DNA from 2 places in the Streptomyces sp. NPDC015171 genome. Region 2 is predicted to be linked to the other one. Evidence: predicted binding sites of a transcription regulator. Region 2 holds the regulator's gene; the other holds the start of a gene.
The links. Region 2 encodes HspR, which represses chaperone genes until heat shock. Its sites were predicted from a motif close to TTGAGNNNNNNNNNCTCAA; they were not measured.
Positions count from the first base shown of each region.

Region 1: the regulator HspR is predicted to act here: its motif matches at 1,315-1,333, upstream of lon (endopeptidase La).

Region 1 covers NZ_JBIBUO010000001.1:134,838-138,242, reverse strand. Annotated here, with positions in the region: gene ACF073_RS00660 (rhomboid-like protein) at 1-673, shown strand, start outside; gene ACF073_RS00655 (hypothetical protein) at 809-1,162, opposite strand; gene lon (endopeptidase La) at 1,356-3,405, shown strand, end outside.
Region 2 covers NZ_JBIBUO010000007.1:330,532-333,936, reverse strand. Annotated here, with positions in the region: gene grpE (nucleotide exchange factor GrpE) at 1-546, shown strand, start outside; gene dnaJ (molecular chaperone DnaJ) at 580-1,749, shown strand; gene ACF073_RS21610 (heat shock protein transcriptional repressor HspR) at 1,755-2,204, shown strand; gene ACF073_RS21605 (sugar ABC transporter substrate-binding protein) at 2,578-3,405, shown strand, end outside.

The DNA.
Region 1 (3,405 bases), on a different contig from region 2:
ACCCGTTCCGGAACCGGCCGCCGCCGAGCCGCGTCCGGCGGCACCGCGGCATCTGCCGCTGCCGCGGCCGTGGCGCCTGCTGCCCACACCGGCCGGCACGCCGTTCACCTTCGTCTACGCGACCGTGCTCGCGGTCACCTCCCTGGTCGCGACCCGGGCGGAGCCCGGCCTCGTGCACACGCTCTACCAGGACTCCAGCACGGACGTGGCGCACCTGCTGCGGATGCCCGTGCCGGTGCTGCTGGCGAGCGCGCTGTGGGTCGCGGGCGGCCTGCTCTCGCCGTACGCGGCCGCGTTCGTGCTGGTGCTCACCGCGCTGGAGCGGCGCATAGGCGGGGTGCGGGCCGCCGGTGTCTTCCTGGCCGGCCATGTGCTGGCCACCCTCGCCACCGAGGTCCCGGTGGGCCTCGCCGTCCTCGTCGGCCATCTGCCCGCGACCTCGCTGCACCGCCTCGACTACGGCATCAGCTTCGGCGTCGCCGCCAGCGTCGGCGCCCTCGCGGGCCTGCTCGGGCCCTGGCTCCGCTGGCCCCTGCTGGTCCTGGCGGCCGGCCTGCTGCTGGACGACCTGTTCGCCTACGCGGACCCCCTGACCGACTGGGGCCACCTCATCGCCCTGACGATCGGCGTGACCGCCTGGCCTCTGGTCCGCCGCTGGGCGCGGCGCACCTGACGGCCTTTCGGCGGCCGTTCTCCCGGGGCCGGCTCGCGGCGGCGCCCGCGAACCCGGTCCCGTCGCGTCCGGTGCGCGACCGCCCGGGGCGGCCGACGGCGCCGTGAGCCACGGGCTACCGGCTACGGCTACCGGTCAGCGACCGCGCCTCGGGCGTCCGGTCCACCGGCCGAGCCCCCGTCGCGAGCGACGGGTGCGTGTGCGCGGAAGTCGTGGGTCCCGCGCGTCCGCCCGGCCGGCCTCGCCAGGGCCGTGTGCCCAGTGGCCGTCCGGGGACAGGAGCGGCGCCTTGCGGTCCGCCCGGGCCCGGACCTCGACGTAGGAGTCGTGGGCCGTGGCGCGGAACGCCTCCTCGTAGGAGGCCAGGGCCGCGCTCATGGCCCCGCCGGCCAGGCCCCGGCGCCGGATGCGGGCGGCCAGCCAGGTGAAGAAGCCCAGGACCGCGGCGAGGGCTCCGATCAGAATCAGGGACGGTAAGAGAGCACCCATGGCCACGAGGCTACGTCGCCGCTCGCGGAGGGCCGGGTTCCGTTCGCTCCCGGTCGGTCGGCAGACATCGGGCGCAGCCCCCTTCACCTGCGGAAACCGAATGATCGCTCACAGCGAACAATGCGCTGGGAACATTCTCGGCGGCCAGTACATTGAGTCGGCATAGCTCAAGTTGACTGCCTAAGGGGAGATCATGGCTGCTGAGTCCACGGCGTTCACGCTCGTCCTGCCCGTGCTGCCGCTCGACGACGAGGTAGTGCTGCCCGGCATGGTGGTTCCGCTGGACCTGAGCGACGCCGAGGTACGTGCCGCGGTGGAGGCCGCACAGGCCGCCGCCCGGTCGGAGCCCGGCAAGCCCAGGGTGCTGCTGGTGCCGCGCGTCGACGGCACGTACGCCAGGACCGGCGTCCTCGGCACGGTCGAACAGGTCGGCCGGCTGGCCGACGGCGACCCGGGCGCGCTGATCCGCGGCCGGAGCCGGGTGCGCATCGGCGCCGGCACCACCGGCCCGGGCGCCGCGCTGTGGGTCGAGGGCGCCCGCGTCGAGGAGGACGTGCCGGAACCGCTGCCGGGCCAGGTCGCCGAACTGGTCAAGGAGTACAAGGCGCTCGCCACCGCCTGGCTGAAGAAGCGCGGCGCCTGGCAGGTCGTGGACCGTGTCCAGGCCATCGACGACGTGTCCGCGCTGGCCGACAACTCCGGCTACTCGCCGTTCCTGACCATCGAGCAGAAGGTCGAGCTGCTGGAGACCGCCGACCCGGTGGCCCGGCTCAAGCTCGCCGCCCAGCAGCTGCGCGACCACCTCGCGGAGCAGGAGGTGGCCGAGACCATCGCCAAGGACGTCCAGGAGGGCGTCGACAAGCAGCAGCGCGAGTTCCTGCTGCGCCGCCAGCTGGAGGCCGTGCGCAAGGAGCTGCGCGAGCTGAACGGCGAGAACTCCAAGGACTCGGCCGAGGAGTCCGACGACTACCGCGCCCGGGTGGAGGCCGCCGACCTGCCGGAGAAGGTCCGTGCGGCCGCGCTCAAGGAGGTCGACAAGCTGGAGCGCGCCTCCGACCAGTCGCCCGAGGGGTCCTGGATCCGCACCTGGCTGGACACGGTCCTGGAGATGCCCTGGAACGAGCGGACCGAGGACGCCTACGACATCCAGGGCGCGAAGGCCGTGCTCGACGCCGAGCACGCCGGTCTGGAGGACGTGAAGGAGCGCATCACCGAGTACCTGGCCGTGCGCAAGCGGCGCGGCGACCGCGGGCTCGGTGTCATCGGCGGGCGGCGCGGCGGTGCCGTGCTCGCCCTGGTGGGCCCGCCCGGCGTCGGAAAGACCAGCCTGGGAGAGAGCGTCGCGCACGCCATGGGCCGCAAGTTCGTCCGCGTCGCCCTCGGCGGCGTACGCGACGAGGCCGAGATCCGCGGCCACCGCCGTACGTACGTCGGTGCGCTGCCCGGCCGGATCGTGCGTGCCGTCAAGGAGGCCGGGTCGATGAACCCGGTGGTCCTGCTGGACGAGATCGACAAGGTGGGGTCCGACTTCCGGGGCGACCCGGCCGCCGCCCTGCTCGAAGTCCTCGACCCGGCGCAGAACCACACCTTCCGGGACCACTACCTGGAGGTCGAGCTCGACCTGTCCGACGTGGTCTTCCTCGCCACCGCCAACGTCCTGGAGGCCATCCCGGAGGCGCTCGCCGACCGTATGGAGATCGTCCGCCTGGACGGCTACACCGAGGACGAGAAGGTCGTCATCGCCCGCGACCATCTGCTCCCGCGCCAGCTGGAGCGGGCCGGGCTCGACGCGGCCGAGGTCGTCATCGACGAGAGCGCGCTGCGCAAGCTCGCCGGCGAGTACACCCGCGAGGCGGGCGTGCGGACCCTGGAGCGGTCCATCGCCCGGCTGCTGCGCAAGGTCGCGGCCCAGCACGAACTGGGCGAGCGGGAGCTGCCGTTCACCGTCACCGACGGCGAACTGCGCGGGCTGATCGGCCGGCCGCACCATGTGCCCGAGTCCGCCCAGGACCCGGCCGAGCGGCGGACGTCCGTCCCCGGAGTGGCGACCGGTCTCGCGGTCACCGGCGCCGGCGGCGACGTGCTCTTCGTGGAGGCGTCCCTCGCCGACCCGGAGACGGGCGGGGCCGGGCTGACCCTCACCGGCCAGCTGGGCGACGTGATGAAGGAGTCGGCGCAGATCGCGCTGAGCTTCCTGCGCAGCCACGGCGCCGAACTGGAGCTGCCGGTGGCCGACCTGAAGG
Region 2 (3,405 bases):
GGGGACGTAAGTGCAGACGCGGGCCTGGTGGCCCAGCTGGACCAGGTGCGCACGGCGCTGAACGAGCGCACGCTGGACCTCCAGCGGCTCCAGGCCGAGTACCAGAACTACCGCCGCCGCGTCGAGCGCGACCGGGTCGCGGTCCGGGAGATCGCCATCGCGAACCTCCTGACCGAGCTCCTGCCCGTGCTCGACGACATCGGGCGCGCGCGGGAGCACGGCGAACTGGTCGGCGGCTTCAAGTCGGTGGCCGAGTCGCTGGAGACCGTGGCGGCCAAGATGGGCCTGCAGCAGTTCGGCAAGGAGGGCGAGCCCTTCGACCCGACGATCCACGAGGCCCTGATGCACTCGTACGCGCCGGACGTCACCGAGACGACCTGCGTGGCGATCCTGCAGCCCGGGTACCGCATCGGCGAGCGCACCATCCGCCCCGCGCGGGTGGCCGTCGCCGAACCGCAGCCCGGCGCGCAGACCGCCAAGGCCGAGGGTGCCGAAGAGGACACGCCGGCCGACGACAAGGAGAACGGTGGCCCGGAGGAGGGCTGACGTAGACACCGAGCGGAAGGAGGGACGTCGGGGATGAGCACCAAGGACTTCATCGAGAAGGACTACTACAAGGTCCTCGGCGTCCCCAAGGACGCCACCGAGGCCGAGATCAAGAAGGCGTACCGGAAGCTCGCCCGCGAGTTCCACCCGGACGCCAACAAGGGCAACACCAAGGCCGAGGAGCGCTTCAAGGAGATCTCCGAGGCGAACGACATCCTCGGCGACCCCAAGAAGCGCAAGGAGTACGACGAGGCGCGCGCGCTGTTCGGCAACGGAGGCTTCCGCCCCGGACCGGGCGCGGCCGGCGGCAACTTCAACTTCGACCTGGGCGACCTCTTCGGAGGCAACGCCCAGTCCGGAGGCTTCGGCGGCGGAATCGGTGACGTCTTCGGGGGCCTGTTCAACCGCGGCGGTCCCGCCGCGGGCACACGTACCCAGCCCCGGCGCGGCCAGGACGTCGAGTCCGAGGTCACGCTGAGCTTCACGGAGGCCATCGAGGGCGCCACGGTGCCCCTGCGGATGTCCTCCCAGGCGCCCTGCAAGGCATGTTCGGGCACCGGCGACAAGAACGGCACACCGCGTGTGTGCCCGACCTGTGTCGGCACCGGCCAGGTCGCGCGGGGTTCGGGCGGCGGCTTCTCGCTCACCGACCCCTGCCCCGACTGCAAGGGCCGCGGCCTGATCGCCGAGCACCCCTGTCTGGAGTGCAAGGGCAGCGGGCGCGCGAAGTCGTCCCGGACCATGCAGGTCCGCATCCCCGCCGGGGTGACCGACGGCCAGCGCATCCGGCTGCGCGGCAAGGGCGCACCCGGCGAGCGGGGCGGCCCGGCAGGCGACCTGTACGTGGTCGTCCACGTCGGGGAGCACCCGGTGTTCGGGCGCAAGGACGACAACCTCACCGTCACCGTGCCGGTGACGTTCGCCGAGGCGGCGCTCGGCGGCGAGGTGCGCGTGCCCACGCTCGGCGGCCCCGCCGTCACCCTGAAGCTCCCGCCCGGCACCCCGAACGGCCGGACCATGCGGGCGCGCGGCAAGGGCGCGGTCCGCAAGGACGGCACCCGCGGCGATCTGCTGATCACCGTGGAGGTGCGTGTCCCGCAGGACCTGTCGGGGAAGGCTCGTGACGCGCTGGAGGCGTATCGCGAGGCGACCGCGGACGAGGATCCGCGGGCGGAGCTGTTCGAGGCCGCGAAGGGAGCTTGAGGGTGATGGACGGCCGTCGGCGTAATCCGTATGAACTGACCGAGGAGACCCCGGTCTACGTCATCTCGGTGGCGGCCCAGCTCTCCGGACTCCACCCGCAGACGCTGCGCCAGTACGACCGCCTCGGCCTGGTCTCCCCGGACCGCACCGCGGGCCGGGGCCGCCGCTACTCGGCCCGTGACATCGAGCTGCTCCGCCAGGTGCAGGCGCTGTCGCAGGACGAGGGCATCAACCTGGCCGGCATCAAGCGGATCATCGAACTGGAGAACCAGGTCGCCGCGCTCCAGTCCCGGGTCGCCGAGATGGAGGCGGCCCTGGACGGCGCGGCGGCGGCGATGCAGCAGCGCGAGGCCGCCGTGCACGCCTCCTACCGGCGCGACCTGGTCCCGTACCAGGAGGTCCAGCAGACCAGCGCCCTGGTGGTGTGGCGGCCCAAGCGGAGGCAGCAGGACTGAGCACAACGGCAGCACGGCCAAGGGGCCGGCGGGAGTGATCCCGCCGGCCCCTTAGCCGTACGCGCGGTGGCTGGGATTGTTCGGTCCTCTGATCGAGTCGGAGCGCGGCCGGGGCCACCGGCGAGCACGGCTCGCACCCTGCGGGCGTGACTGCCCGGATCTTGGCAAAACCATGAACTTCCTCTGGATGGAGGGTCCGTAAAGGCCCTTTGAAGGGGGATTCGCGTGGCCTTCACAGATACAGCTGTGCGTGGTGTTGCGCACTCGTTAAGTGATTCTTCTTGACGGCGGGTACGCCATCCGCGTTGTCTTTTCAGACACCTGGGTCGTATAGCAGCACCCACGTCCGGAACGCACCTGAAGTGAGCACCGCATGCGTCGTATCGTCCTGTCCGTGGCCGCGTCCACGATGACCCTCTCGCTCGCCGGCTGCGGTGTGCTGAACGCGGCGGGGGACGGCGCGAGCGCGAGCCCGACCAAGGGCAACGACATCACCGTGGGCCTGTTGCTGCCCGAGAAGGCCAACACCCGCTACGCGAAGTTCGACTACCCCATCATCAGGGACAAGGTCGCCGAACTCACCCGCAAGCGGGGCAAGGTCGAGTACGCCAACGCCGACGCGAGCGCCACCCGGCAGGCCGAGCAGCTGCAGAACATGATCGACAGCAAGGTCGACGTCATCCTGCTCGACGCGGTGGACGCGCACGCCGTCGCCGACGGGGTGAAGAAGGCCAAGGACGCGGGCATTCCGGTCATCGCCTACGACCGGCTCGCCGAGGGTCCGATCGACGCGTACATCTCCTTCGACAACGAACTCGTCGGCGAGGTGCAGGGCCGCTCCCTGCTGTCGGCCCTGGGGTCGGGCGTGGACACCTCGGACAAGATCGTCATGATGAACGGCTCGCCCACCGACCCGAACGCCAAGCAGTTCAAGGAGGGCGCGCTCTCCGAGCTGAACGGCAAGGTGACGATCGCGGCGAGCTTCGACACCGAGGGCTGGAAGCCGGAGAACGCCCAGGCCAACATGGCCAAGGCGATCACCGAGATCGGCAAGAGCAACATCGCCGGTGTCTACGCCGCCAACGACGGCATGGCCGGCGGCGTCATCGACGCCCTGAAGGCGGCCGGCGTCACCGCGCTGCCCCCGATCACCGGCCAGGACGCCGAACTGGACGCGGTGCAGCGGATCGTGGCCGGCGAG